DNA from 2 places in the Pelosinus fermentans DSM 17108 genome. Region 1 is predicted to be linked to the other one. Evidence: riboswitches for the same ligand, from Rfam matches in the RefSeq annotation. Region 1 holds a riboswitch; the other holds the start of a gene.
The links. Region 1 has a riboswitch for cyclic di-GMP ahead of FR7_RS11715 (PRC-barrel domain-containing protein). Riboswitches for the same ligand answer to the same signal wherever they lie in the genome.
Positions count from the first base shown of each region.

Region 2: it holds a riboswitch for cyclic di-GMP, as region 1 does, so the genes downstream of both, FR7_RS17410 (HD-GYP domain-containing protein) here and FR7_RS11715 (PRC-barrel domain-containing protein) in region 1, are expected to answer to the same signal.

Region 1 covers NZ_AKVN02000001.1:2,540,171-2,547,915, reverse strand. The annotation lists gene hflX (GTPase HflX) at 1-333, opposite strand, end outside; gene FR7_RS11720 (VanW family protein) at 573-1,949, opposite strand; gene FR7_RS11715 (PRC-barrel domain-containing protein) at 2,073-2,846, opposite strand; cyclic di-GMP riboswitch class I at 3,092-3,179, opposite strand; gene FR7_RS11710 (tetratricopeptide repeat protein) at 3,268-4,287, opposite strand; gene FR7_RS11705 (hypothetical protein) at 4,481-4,699, opposite strand; gene FR7_RS11700 (hypothetical protein) at 4,699-5,268, opposite strand; gene FR7_RS11695 (GTPase domain-containing protein) at 5,261-5,866, opposite strand; gene FR7_RS11690 (ATPase AAA) at 5,863-6,252, opposite strand; gene FR7_RS11685 (NUDIX hydrolase N-terminal domain-containing protein) at 6,560-7,177, opposite strand.
Region 2 covers NZ_AKVN02000001.1:3,747,185-3,754,929, forward strand. The annotation lists gene FR7_RS17395 (FeoB small GTPase domain-containing protein) at 1-517, shown strand, start outside; gene FR7_RS17400 (nucleoside recognition domain-containing protein) at 514-1,917, shown strand; gene FR7_RS17405 (metal-dependent transcriptional regulator) at 2,172-2,600, opposite strand; cyclic di-GMP riboswitch class I at 2,790-2,876, shown strand; gene FR7_RS17410 (HD-GYP domain-containing protein) at 2,994-4,058, shown strand; gene FR7_RS17415 (phosphate acyltransferase) at 4,123-5,025, opposite strand; gene buk (butyrate kinase) at 5,074-6,162, opposite strand; gene FR7_RS17425 (diaminopimelate decarboxylase family protein) at 6,481-7,745, opposite strand, start outside.

The DNA.
Region 1 (7,745 bases):
TAATGAAGCTATATCCACCCCACTAAGTTCTGTCTCGCCACTAGGGTGAGTATGAATACAACGAATACCACTTAATCGATTGACAGAACGCCGACCATCAACTTCCGGCAATATTACGGTATAGACATCGCCAACTGCTACACAAGTAACTTGTCCTTTTCTGGTAATATATACAACAAGTTCGCGATTTAGGTCATCTGTCAAATCGATCAATTTTTGTGCTAATTCATTTGTTATGACTTGCCCAAAAGGAATAGTAAATTCATATAATTCTTCCAGCCTATTAATAATACTTTTTCGTATACCATTGACATCTCCATATATAGTTGTCAATTATTTCACGCTCCTTCGATCCTATTCCATTTTGCTAGCTCGATTAAGATAACAAATCGTCTAGTAATATACTTTTTTCAGGGCCACTACTGATTATACTACATATTACCACAGACAAATAGGAAAAGGTATCTTTCCTAGCTTTCTTATTATTAATAGCTCCTTTTGTTGTTATGCACAAAATATAATAAAAAGTAATGCCTTCCGCTTGCTAAACAGAAAGTATTACTTTTTATTCATTACTTGGTTAACTGATTCGATAACATTTTAGTACCAATACGCACTATTCTATCCTCCGCCTTAAATTCATCATAAGCCAAATGTTCTCGTTTAACTTCTTGTCCATTAGCAAATGCAATCCTATAAGTCGTAATCTGAAAGCCTTTCTCTCCTGCGTACTCTACTACTTGGCTTCCTAATTCAAGAGTGGGATCTTGCTTAATAATCGTATTAGGTTCTAATACTTTTTTATTCGTACCGATAATCCGTATATCTGAAAGAGTAGGATTATTTTTTCCGAAAATTTGAACGATAATCTCCCTGTCTAGAATCTCTGTCGTAATATAAATATTAGAATCTGTTGTATTTTTAAATTTAAAATCCAAAAGGTTATCAGCAACAGCAGCATCTTGCCCTAAAGGGACATAGGCTGGCGGGCGAAAATGTGATGTTCGTTCTTCAATACTCATATTCGCCAATAACACTGCGTTATATAAAGTACTACTTACTTGGCATACACCTCCACCCCAATCCAAAACTAGTTTACCATCAATGAGAACGGGAGCTTCCTTGTAACCATTCTCCGATAGACGTTCCCCTACATTATTATTAAAAGAAAAAACGTCATTGGGACGAACTAAAATGTGATTCACATTCTTGGCAGCAAGGCTAATATTTTTAGAACGGTTTTCATTATCAGGATCAAACTCTGTGGTATATATAGAAAGTAAACTATCAACTTCAGCTAAATCCTTCGATAAAATTTTAGGAGTTATTTCATTAACCGTTAATTCAAGAGTAAAAGGAATACGAGTATGTATAATAGCATTTAAATCAAGCCAGTTTTTTTCTAAATCAACTTTATGACCATTTTTTTCAGGCTGAATATTAACATTCGAATTTTGATATATCAGTAAAGCATCTTCGGGGTTACTATTGATAGAATCTGCAATTGTATTAAGAATTGCTTCTAACTTAACATGATTATAATGTAAAGACAACGGAATCGTATATCCATAATTTACAGCTATAATTTTTTCTTGTAAACGTTTAGCTATATTGCCAAGACGACCGATATTATAAGCTTGCTGCGCAAGATCATCTGCATTGATTTCTAGATCAATGTCATTTGCATAAATCGGCCATTTTTGCGTCTTATACGTTAAATAACTTGGTGAATTAGCTGTTTGATTTTTGATATTTATAATAATTTCACTTTTTGCTTCATCAATTGATAATCCCCCCACAGGAATATCGCCGATGAAAACACCTTCATAGATACTATCACTGACATCAAACGCAGTAGTGGTGGCAATGAATCCAGTTAAGCTAAATAATATAATAATGCTAAGAAAAAGCATTATATTTTTAGCACGTTGATTTATTGTAATTTTCATAGTTAGTAACTCCATTCCAATTATTCGATTAGCTAGCAAGAGAGCAAATCCCCGCCAATAGCGGGGATTTGTTCGTAACATGATAATAAAACCACCATAATTGGAGAGATATTGATTTTTATTTTATTGGATATTCATTGTTAATTCTACAAAACTACCTGTTAATTTTGCTTTTTGCAAAACTTCCTCAGTAATTTCACCACCTTCTTCTATAATTAACAAGCCATTATCAGTTTCAATACGGCGACTAGCTTTTTTACCAAGTAAGTATTTACGATTTTTTTCGTCAAACTTTCTAGCAGAATCATCACTAGCAGCTACCTTTGCATCATCTGGTTCTTTAACTTGAATAACAGGTGGTTTTACTTCAGAAACTGCAGAAGTGCTTACTGTGGATATTGCAATATTAGTAGCTGCTGAACTTTCTGCTACCGTTTCATGATCATCTGAAACAAAAAGTACATCTTTACCAAAAGTTAAAATTTGCTTTGCCTCAATGCTCGTAATTCCACCATTAAGATCTTCTATTTCACAAGATACAATTTTTCCTGAATTATCAACAAAAAACTCCGTAACTTTACCTTGGATTCGACCATTTTTAGTCAGCACTTTAGTACCAATAATTTTTAGATCAGCCACAATTAACTTCTCAACTTCCGGTGCATCTGTTAACGTTAATATTGCATCACTATTCTCTATTGTTATTGCATATTCTCCTAATCCAGTAGCAGCTGCCAAAGGCAAAAATTTGGCTCCCCAATACCATTTGGAATCATCAATTAGTATCGTTACAGATCCATCTACCGGATTAATAAGAAGACTTTTAACTGTTCCAAGCTCTGTACCTTCAACGATGCTAATAACTGGCAATCCAATAATTTCAACACTTTTTTTCATGAATAGCGCTCCTTATTTATCATTTAATATCCTCTTATCATTCATCGAAGCAGTTAGTCAAATTCTTAACCTTATTTATAGCACTTTTCCCACTTCGCCAAGAGCATTTTACCTCTGCATTAGTAATTAATCTAAAATTCCTGCTTTATTAACTATAAGTTACTAATCTAGTCATTAATTTAGAAAACTATATAAAAAATAGCACCTACCTATAATGCACTGTGCTAATTACAATTCTTCATTGAATCGGCAACTTGGCAATCATAGGATATAAAGTCCCTTAGACCCATAGCTTTGCGTCCCCACCTTTGGATGAGTTTGCTAAATATTTATTTGTTTAATTCTATGTAAGTATGAAATATAACATTAACGGAAATTCATCATTTATTTTTATCCATCCTAATTGTGCTATTTAGAAATTTCACGTAGAATTTCGCCACTCGCGAAATTCAGAATCAATTTCTTTTAATACAGTCCCCGGAATATTTTTAAAAGAGATATCCCCTAAGCGATTCTGGATTAAAATATTCTTTATTATACGTAAATAGGCAATTGTTTTAATGAATTCCAAATCAAACATAGTATTTTTTTGTACTCCTGGAAGCTTTCTGCCCTCACAAAAAACGTGAATTGCTTCATTATATTGACCACTATTTTTTAATATAGTGCCAATTTCCATTACTAAAAATGGTGCTGCTTCACTATCAGGATATAACATCAAAGCTTGGCGAAAAACCTTAAGGGCTTGGATAAAATTGCGCTGTTCTTTATATATAAACGCAGAATCAATTAAACCATCTAAATCCTTTGAAGAAGAGTCAAACACATTAATGGGTACCTGTAATTCATCTTCAACTTGTACCATCTCACTATTCTCCTCATTCCGATTTTCATCTTTCAGCTCATAGACCTCTTCTTCACTCTTGTCAATTTGTTTCTCTGTGGAAATAGGATCTAGCTGATCTACTGTAACTGCTAGATCAACAGATAACACTTCAGTTTCCAATGCCATTACATTATTAGCATCATCTTCCTTTAGCATCACAGACTTTTCTTTTGACTCAGATTCAATATCAGTCTTATTTGTCACACTTCTTACCGAAGAGCTAGCTATAATAGGTATTGGTACAGCTGCAGCTATTATGATTTCTGGCTTTTTCCATAACAATCCATATTCTGAAGGTTCAGTATCCTTTGTTATATCTTTTGTTTCAGACTCTCCTTTATTTTCTTCAGAATACAATTTAATTTTTTCATTATACTGTGCAATGCTAACTGCAAAGACAATTGTAGTGATCGTTAATATGCCCACAGTTCCTACTACACCAACAAATCCAATAATAATACGTGGCAGAATAATATTGACTAAAAGCGCACAACACACACATAAAATAAGAGGTTTTACATTTAGTCGAATATTTAATAGCTTATTCGTTAACACGTATATAAGATATGCCGAAATGACTATGGATAATGACGTAATTATGATATATTGCATCAAACCCCACCATAATAAATTATTTAAATATTAAACATTCTAATTGTGAATATTTTGTAGAATAATGTGATATGTCCTTATATTATATACTCACCTAATAAATTCCTCTTTTTACTATCAATAATTACTAAGAAATTCAAATACGTCGACCTTTTTGTCCATTTATTTTGTGAATAATACGTTTCTTTTTAGGTTCATGACATAAGATACAATAGCCTTTTTCTAATGATTGTTGTCTTAATAATAAAGGAACGTTTACTAAACTTTGGTGATTGACAGATATCATTCCATCGCGTTTACCCCATATGTATCCACTTAATAGCGCAATTACCATAATTATTCCTGTCCATAGCATTATAATCTCCCTTTCTGATAATACAATATTATACTATAGGATACTACGGCGCCCAAGAACACCGCAGGAAATATTTCCTCGTTAATTAGCCAAGAAATTAATAAAGTTAATAGAAATAATAAAAAACACTCCACTCTACCAAGGTGGTGAGCCCAATTACGGTGCCCGATTAACTCATCTCTAAAATCATCTATATAATCGTCTATTAATTGTATGGATATAACAAAAAAAATTGAGAAGAATATCATCTTCCATCCTAACAGGAAAATACCCACTATAAATATTAAAACTGACTCTTGAAATCCATTGAGCCGGCTTGGAAAATGATTTTTCAGATCATGAAACATACCAATTATGTAACTAGCAAGAAATAAGGACATGCTTATCGAAGTATTTAGACTTGCTGCCAAAGCCATTGATAGCATGCCATATAGCATACCGCCTTTTCCTAGCGCGGTTGCGAAATTCTTTTCAGATTTATCCATATCTTGATCTAAATAATCATCAGCTAATTTAATTGCAATGGCAGAAAGTATCACAGAAAACATTATACTGATAAATTCACACATTGCGTGCAACACAGGTCTTCACCTCTTTTAAACCTTCGCTCAACAATGCGGATATCGGAATAATCGTAGCTTTTGGAAATATCGAAGATAGTTGAGTAAGGTTCTCTTTAGCAAAAGGTATATCTACCTTGTTTGCCAAGATTGCATATGAATTGCGAAATAAACCATAGTTATATATCTCGCGATCGATAGTGCTAGGATTATTTATATATTCTTTAGTAATATAGGATAAATCAATAACATGAAAAATAAAATCTGCACAGCGCATTAAACCAATTGTCTGGGCCATGCCACGACGAATTTTTTCTTCTTGATGTATTTTTTCTCCAATCCCACAAGTATCTGTAAGTTTGAAATTTACTGTTGTTTTTCCAAGAGTAATTTTAAGAATTAATGATTGTAAGGATTTTGTCTTATGCATTGTACTACTACAAAGCTCTTTCTTCGCATCTTCAATAGAAAAATGTCGGCATGTGATTAAATCATCGTATGTACGGAAGGTCACATCTACTGTTTTTATTCCAATATAAGAGGCAAAATTAAGAGTAAACATCGTTTTACCCGAATTTGGCCTGCCAACTACAGTAAGCTCCCTCACTCCTTTACCTCCTTTAAATCAACAGGTTCAATTAGTATTAGTTCTTGCCTGGTAATACTCGTTTTTGACATTAATCTAACAGCTTGATGACGAATTGCTCTTTCAATCATATTACGAACAGTCCGAGCATTACCAAAATTGTCGTTATTACTACTGTGTTGTAGTAATAATTTTAATAATAATGTTTTAGTATCTGCCGGTAAGGTATACTGCCGCTTAGCACATAGTTGCTCTGCTATATGTAAAAGCTCTTGTTGGTTATAGTCTGGAAAATCGATATGTATTGGAAATCGAGACCGTAAACCAGGATTGGTCTGTAAGAAAAATTCCATTTCTTTTTGATAACCAGCTAAAATTAAGATTAGTTCCTCTTTATGATCTTCCATTGATTTTACAAAGACATCTATATAAAGACCTGTAAAATAATTACTTGCATTAATACGTAAATATATGTATAAGCAAATAACTCCCTAAGCACATAGTCTAGGGAGTTGTTCTCATTTTCGTTCTATGAACCATTTGTCATATCATCAAATAAATGAACTTGCCTGCCCATGATGATACACAAGCTAAAAATAAAAATGATGACTTCATCCCAAATGCCAAGTTAGTAATAAAAAGAGCTGATGTTACTCAGCTCTTTTTTGCTTTTAGATATTGCCAGCTACATGGCGTTGTTATTATTAAATTTGTCTAATCAAATATTGTAAAAAATTTATCATTTGATTTAGAGTTAAAGCACATCTCGATTTGTTTTTTTGTGTTTCTCTCTACAGATAATGGAGGTAAGTCTGCTAAAGAAAAGAAACCACTTTCTTCAGTTTCTATATTTTTTTCAAAAGCACCATCTATCAACTCACAAAGTACGAATATCTTATATATTCCATAAGCAGATACAGGTTCATTATGTTTATTTCTGTCTAATACCGCTATTAATCTCTTGGGAACCACATTTAATCCTGCTTCTTCTCTTGCTTCCTTTATTATATTTTCTTTAATTGATAAATTAAATTCTGCCCAACCACCAGGCATCGACCAACAGCCATCAACACTTTCTTTAACTAACAATATCTTATTTTCTTTAAAAATAGCCCCTCTTATGTCGATTTTAGGTGTTTGATATCCTATTTCATTGCAGAATAAGTCCTCTATTTTTTCATTGCTGATCCCAGTATATTCACTCAATATCTCTACTGATAAATTTCTAATCTGTTGAAATCTTTCGATATCATACTTATCCTTTGAATATGTCAATCCTGCTTGTGCAAGTGATTGCAATTGCTTAGCCCAATTAAGCCACTTTGGTTTCATATTTATTCCTCCATTTATATTGTCTTCTCAAGAAACATAATTCTTGAAATAAACTACAAATCCTTTCATAGATCTATCTTTACAATAATGCACCTCTTATGTTTTTTTTGAATAAAATAGATTAATCAGAGAAAATCAATTAAAGATTGGAGGAATATTTATGAATTTCTATAATGGTTGGGGTATTTGGTTTATTTTTATAATTATCATCTTCATTTTACTTTTTTGGTCCTGTAGCAATTGGTAAGTTTTCAAAGAAAATAGCACCCCATCAGAGATGCTCATTTCAGACTAAATTAACTTAATTATCACTTGTATAAACAAGAATGTACAGGTTCCTTGAATTCATATTTTATATTTACTAAAGGTATTCTAAAGGTATACCAAAGGTAATTTCTAATTATAAATTAGCAACAGCACCGATCTATATTTTATTCGACGAGCATTTTATCTTCACATGATACTCACCTCTTTTGTTTAGCTATCATACAATATATTAATCGACGATAAAGGAGGAGTACTTATGGGTCTAGGTTTTGGAGGCGGTCGCAATGGCTTCGGCGGTTCC
Region 2 (7,745 bases), 1.2 Mb from region 1:
TACAGTAGAAGAGCAAGTTGCCAGAGACTTTATTTGTTTTGGCAAACCGGATGCAACACTAGTAGTATTAGATGCTACCTGCCTTGAACGCAATCTTAATTTGGCATTGCAAGTCATGGAAATCACACCGAAGATTATTGTTTGCGTCAATCTGATTGATGAAGCAGAAAAGAAAAATATTAAGATCGATATCTCTGCTTTACAAAAAGATTTAGGTGTACCAGTTGTTGCCACTGCTGCCCGTAATGGAAAAGGTCTCGACACCCTGCGTCAAAAGTTATATGAAATGTCTACAGGGCTTTGCACCCCAGCTCCCAGACAGATTAACTATTCTTCTGAAGTGGAAAATGCTATTCAACAACTTCTGCCAAAAGTATCAAGATTAATCGGCTCGAATCTCAACCCTCGCTGGGTAGCGCTGCGATTATTAGATGGAGATAAAGCTTTTATCAACAGCATCAGTCAATATCTTGATTTTGATCTGCATTCAACACGCTTACAGGAGGTTGCTGTATGAGCGCTGCAATAAAACCTATGATCACCCTGGAGGAAATATGCACTGAGGCGGAAAAAATCCGCCTCAGTAATCCCGACTTAGGTGATAAAATTGTATCTGATATTTATCAAAACGCTGAAATGATAGCAGGGCCAGCCGTAAGTAAAAATTCCACTGATTCACGCAGTTGGGATCATAAGCTAGACGACGTTTTAACCTCCCGATTATTTGGTTATCCTATCATGTTTGCTTTACTTAGCGTCATCTTCTGGATTACGATTGCAGGGGCAAATGTTCCCTCTCAAATGATTGCTGACACGCTTTTTGCATTTCAGGATCAGCTTTTAATCTGGTTTGAATTAGCAGGAGCTCCCTCCTGGTTAACTGGTATATTAGTCTTAGGTATGTTTCGCGGCCTCGCCTGGGTTATCGCGGTTATGCTGCCGCCTATGGCAATCTTCTTTCCCTTGTTCACACTGCTGGAAGATTTAGGATACTTACCAAGAGTAGCCTTTAATCTCGATAATATGTTTAAGAAATGCCGTGCTTGCGGCAAGCAAATACTCACCATGTGCATGGGGTTTGGCTGTAATGCTGCTGGCGTCGTTTCCTGCCGTATCATTGATTCTCCTCGTGAACGATTAATTGCTGTGCTGACTAACAACTTTGTACCATGCAATGGACGATTTCCTACCTTGATTGCGATCGCCACTATTTTTATGGGCGGTATGGTGGTATCAGAATTACAAATTGCAGTAGCCTCACTAGTAGTAACGAGCTTAGTTGTGTTAGGAATTTTTGTAACCTTTGCTGTATCTTGGGCTTTATCACACACACTGCTAAAGGGAGAAGCTTCTTCGATGGTCTTAGAGCTGCCTCCTTACCGCAAACCCCAATTAGGCGCTATTTTTTATCGTTCTCTCATTGACCGCACAATCTTCGTCCTAAAACGGGCCATTATCATGGCAGCACCAGCAGGTGCCATTACGTGGATGCTTGCCAATATCTACATAGAAGAGATAAGTATCATTGGTTATTTAGCAGCTTGGCTGCAGCCCTTTGCTTACGCCATTGGCCTGGACGGTTTTATTCTTTTAGCCTTTATCCTAGGTCTTCCTGCTAATGAAATCGTTATGCCAATTCTTCTCATGTGCTATTTATCAACTGGTCAAATGATGGAGTTTGGTACTTTAGAAGAACTGCGGGATATTCTCATCAATAATAACTGGACTTGGTTAACCGCTGTCTGCACAATGCTCTTTTGCCTGCTTCACTGGCCTTGCACCACAGCCTTGCTATCCGCTTATAAAGAAACAGGCAGCAAGAAATGGACCTTTTTGACATTTCTGATTCCTACTGTCATTGCGTTCATAGTATGCTTTATAGTAGCCCAGTCAGCACGATTACTCAATTTAGTATAGACGGATGATGATTATTGATAAGAAAAGCTCTACGCATCCTTAAAAACATATAAAACAATCGAACCACAAAGAAGTGCAGATGAATGCTTTTTTGGTGTATCATAAAAATAAGTGGCTTAATGATTCCATGAAAGCGTTTATGACTCTTGTCCGCAAAGAAAAAAATGATCTATGCGAACTTGAAATAAGAGAATGGGGTTGTCATAAAAAAATATCCCTATTCTCAAATTTGCTAAGAATAGGGATATTGTACATCATTTTTCTTCCTTCTTTTCTTGATTCATTACGTGCTCTAAAAAAATATTATAATATTCCGTATGATCTTGCATAAATTTTACGAGCAATTGAATTGATTTGATCGTTTCTTTGGAAAGATAATGCTCCATAGCTTCTGCCTCTGCTGCTATATCACAATCAGCACAAATCAAAGTGAGAAATTCCTGCAATATCTTATTTCTCTCGACTAAGAAATTTCCGGTCTTTTTCCCTTTATCAGTTAGATCAATAATGCCGTAGCGTTGATAATTTATATATTGTCCAGCTTTTAATTTACGTAACGCTTTACTTACAGAGGGTAGCGATACATTCAATTTTCGGCTTATATCTGTAACCCGAACAATATCATTATATAAAGAAAAGCGATATAATTCTTCTAAATAATCTTCCAAACTGGGTGATAGCATAACAGCCGCCTCCCGTACGTTAGAAACCCACTATTTACTTCTATGATGATATCGTAAAAAATATACCAATCTCTACATAAAACCCTTAGCAATAAATTATTTTTTATTTTTCTTCAAAATATGACATAATTCGCCCTTTTTATATGGTATCATTTTGTTTTAATACTACAATTATTTTTATTTTCTTAAATTATATATTGGCAAACTTACTGAAAGGTAAGGACGCAAAGCTATAGGGTCTAAGGATTTATAATCTATGATCGCCACGCTGCATATGATGAAAAGCTTAACTGCCTCATATCTGCGGTTAAGTTTTTTTGTGTGATTTCTCTTCATCGTATATACTAACAGGCATGTATTGCTGATTTTTTTGAAAATAAAGGAGCTCTCATTTTGCGACAGATTAGGTTAACGGAAGTACACCCAGGTATGATATTAGCACGAAACCTTTACAGCAGAAAAGGACATATCCTGCTTGCTTCAGGAGTCAGGCTAACGGAAGTCTACCTTCACAAGTTACGAAGGTTGAAAGTAAAAACTCTCTTTATTCACGACGAAAGATATGAAGATATAGCGATTCCAGAATATTTATCTGTAGAAACTCAGCAACGGGCCTTCTCTATATTAAGTTCCACTATGGAAAAAATTCATAATAAAGAAGCCTTTGCCATAGACGATATCAGTTCTATTGCCTCTGATATCGTTGAAGAATTAATTATTCAACCCGCCATAAGCATCCAATTAACTGGAATTGCAACTCATGATGACTACACCTTAGATCACTCCTTAAATTGTGCTATTTATGCTGCTCTATTGGCTCATTCTTGTAGTTTTTCCATTCCCCAAATCAAAGAAATCACCTGTGGTGCCCTGCTTCACGATGTCGGTAAAATGAACGTCGATAAAAAAATTATCAATAAACCGGATCGCTTAACAGAAAAAGAATTTGGCATCATTAAGCAGCATCCACAATCTGGATTTAATTTATTGGTGAAAAAACGCTGGGAGCTGTCAAGCCTTGTTGCTCACATGGCATGGCAGCATCACGAAAAAATAGATGGCACAGGATACCCGCGAGGACTCCAGGGTGAAGAAATTCTAAATTATGCTCGTTTATTGGCAATTACCGACGTATATGAAGCGATTACAGGGTGCCGCCCATACCGTAAAGCTATGAATTTGGAAGAGGCATATGATATTATTCGCTCTGGTTTAGGAACTGCTTTTGACGAGCATTTCGGCAAAATATTCTTATCTAAAATGGCCTTATATTTTCCAGGAATGGAGGTCCTGCTAAATACAGGAGAAAAGGCTATTGTCGTCTCCTTATTGGAGCATACCCCTCGTCAGCCGATAATCCGTCTTATTGCCTACCCTGATGGAACCGCCTATTCCCCGCCTATCGAAATTAACCTGGCAGAAAATTCTCATCTTTCCATTGTAAGCACATCGATATAAAAAATAGAGGAAATCCTTGTATACATCAAGGATTTCCTCTATTTTTCTATCATTCTTTCCCATTCTACCCTAATGGCTTGACTAAACAAGCCAAGGCAATGGAATTCATCTTTCCCTCTGGTGTCTCAGATCGTGAAGTCATGACTATGGGGTGTGTTGCCCCTAGGACAATACCTGCCATTTTACTTTTAGCAAAATAAATCAGAGACTTTCCTAAGGCATTGCCAGTCTCAATATTAGGTACCATGATTAGATCAACATTACCTGCTATTTTGCTGTCAATCCCTTTGTGCTGCGCTGCTTTTTGACTAACTGCCACATCAAGGGCAATCGGTCCTTCTATCAGACTAGCAGGTAAATCCCCATTGCTTCTCATCTCTACTAAAATCTTAGCATCTAAAGTGGCGGGCATTTTTTCATTAACTATTTCATTGGCCGTAAGCAATGCTACATTAGGAATCATGATTCCCATTCCATGCAGTGCCAATATTGCATTCACCAAGATCTGCTTCTTTTCAAATAAGGTAGGAGCAATATTCATACCTCCATCAGTAATAAATAAAAGTTTTTTCTGACCTGGAATCTCAAAAGCACCTAAATGACTTAATAGCCTTCCAGTACGCAGCCCTTCCCCTTTATGCAATACTGCTCGTAAAAAATCACTACTATTTACTAATCCCTTCATCAGCACTTGAGCTTGACCGTTCTTTACTAAGGAAACAGCCTGCACTACTGCCTTCCCACTGTTTGCTTCATGCAAAATTGGCGTATCAGCAGATAAGCCAACCTCTTCCATTAAAGGCTTAATAAGAGCAGTATCTCCTACTAAAACAGCCTCAGCAATCCCTTCCTCTTGAGCTAGTTTGACAGCCGCCAAGACTCCTTTATCCTGTGCTACAGCAACACTAATCCTGATTAAAGAACGATTTTTAATTTCAGCTATGATTTCATGATAATTAGAATACAAACGACAACCTCCTAAAAGATCTGCCAATATCAGAACTGTTTATTCATTTTATACTGAATACATCTGCGCTTCTTCTTCGCCTCGAATTACTCTTAAAGTTCCAAATGCCAATGCTTCTAGCTCTTCTTCTCCTGGTATTACAATTACAGGAGCAATAAACTGCACTCGGCTTTTAATAGCGTTAACAATAGGTTCTGAATGAGCAATTCCCCCAGTTAGAATAATACACTCCACTTGACCTGACAATACAGCAGCCATTCCCCCAATTTCTTTTGCTACTTGGTAGGAAAGAGCTTCCAATACCAAGCTAGCCTCCTCATTTCCATGAGCGGCCATAGAAAAAGCTTTCCGAATATCGGCAGTACCAAGATAAGCATACATTCCACCTTTATGATTGAGTATCTCTTTTAATTCATCAAAGGTGTAAGTACCAGAAAAAGCAAGTCTTAAAAACTGTCCTACCGGCAGCCCCCCACAACGATCAGGAGAAAGAGGTCCCTCCTCTTTCGGATTATTGACGTCAATCATTCTTCCCAGCTTGTGAGGTGTTACAGAAATTCCTGTCCCTAAATGAGCCACAATCAGATTCATCTCTTCATATTTTTTCCCAAGCTGCTTTGCTACTTTACGAGCTACAGCCTTCGTATTTAATGCATGGGACAAGCTAATCCTTGGCAAATCAGGCAGACCGGATATCCTTGCCACAGGTTCCATCTCATCCACGGAAACAGGATCTACAATATAGGAAGGAATTTTTAAAAATTCGGCTAACCCATAAGCCATGACAGCCCCTAAATTAGAAGCATGTTCACCTCTTTTAGCTTCTCTTAAATCATTCACCATCTCTTGAGTAATTTCATAGGTTCCGCCTTTAAGAGGCTTTAATATCCCCCCACGGGCTGCAACTGCATTAAATGTAGAAAGGTCAATCTTTTCTACTGCTAATTGTTCTAAAATAATTCGTAAACGATACTCATACTGATCTAACAATTTCACAAATGGGCTGGTGTCGGCAGCAAAATGTTCCACAGTCCTTTTGATAAGCAGCGTTTCTCCATCATATACAGCAAATTTTGTAGAAGTTGCTCCAGGGTTAATCACTAAGATTCTCTCTTTTAACAGGCAATTATCAACCATAATCCCCCTCCAGATACTAGTACCTTGTCAGCCATTATCCTACTGTTTTAAAGCTGACAAGGTATTAGGTAACATTCACAATAAATATCTCAACATTCAGACTTCTTTCTCACTATTTATTTCCTTATTCTTTCAGAATATCCTGCTTACTAACTATATTCTCTCTATATACTTTTTAGAAAACAGAAAAACGCTGCTCGCCCTTTAAAAATAAGACCTTTTGAACCGCGAAGACGCGAAGAATAGGAAGAACACGAAGTTAGTGTATGCTAAAATAAAGAGCAGACAGGTATACCTGTCTGCTCTAAACATCATTCTTTATTTTTTAGTTGCCGCAGCCAAATTCATTTCACATTTTTCAAAATCCAAAGTCGTAAAGTAATCTTCAATTGTTTCTGCACGACGAATCATCTTAACTGCTCCATCAGCTGTTAACAGCAATTCAGCAGAACGTAATTTACCATTATAATTAAAACCCATTGCATGTCCATGAGCACCTGCGTCATGCATCACAACAATGTCACCAATGTCAATACGCGGCAAGTTGCGGTCAATGGCAAATTTATCATTATTCTCACATAAAGAACCTGTCACATCATACACATGATCAAGGGGCAGGGCTTCTTTTCCTGCAACCGTAATATGATGATAGGAGCCATACAAGCCAGGACGCATCAAATTTGCCATACATGCATCAAGACCTACATAATTTTTATAAATCTCTTTTTTATGAAGCACAGTAGAAACCAAATATCCATAAGGACCTGTAATCATTCTGCCACATTCCATGGTGATTTTTAATGGATGCAGTCCATTAGCCACAATCTTTTCTTCATAGGCTTTACGTACACCTTGACTGACAGCATCCAGATCTACAGCCTGCTGTTCAGGACGATAAGGAATGCCAATACCGCCACCCAAATCAATCATCTCAATGCGAATCCCTAGTTTTTGATACACTTCAACGACCAAATCAAACATCATTGCTGCTGTAGCCACAAAACTGTCAGGATTTAACTCGTTGGAAATTACCATGGTATGCAAAGCAAAGCGTTTTACTCCTTTACTTTGGATGATCTTATATGCCTCAAAAATTTGTTTTCTGGTTAAGCCATATTTGGCTTCTTCCGGATAACCGATAATATCGTTGCCGCCTTCCAGCAAAGGACCTGGATTATAGCGAAAGGAAATTAATTCAGGTAAGCCTACATGTTTTTCTAAATATTCAATATGGCTAATATCATCAAGATTAATAATAGCTCCTAAGTCTTTGGCTGCCTGATACTCTTCGGCAGGAGTATCATTAGACGAAAAAATAATGTCTTCTCCCACAATTCCAGATTGTTTGGATAAAATGAGTTCGGGTAAAGAACTGCAATCAGCACCAACGCCTTCTTCCTGCAGTATTTTTAAGATATGTGGATTAGGAGTAGCCTTTACAGCAAAATACTCTTTAAATCCTGGTGCCCAGGAAAAAGCCGCTAATAATTTGCGGACATTATTCCGAATCGCCTGCTCATCATAAATATGAAAAGGAGTCGGATAATGCGCAATAATTTCCTCAAGCTCAAGCTTAGTAAATG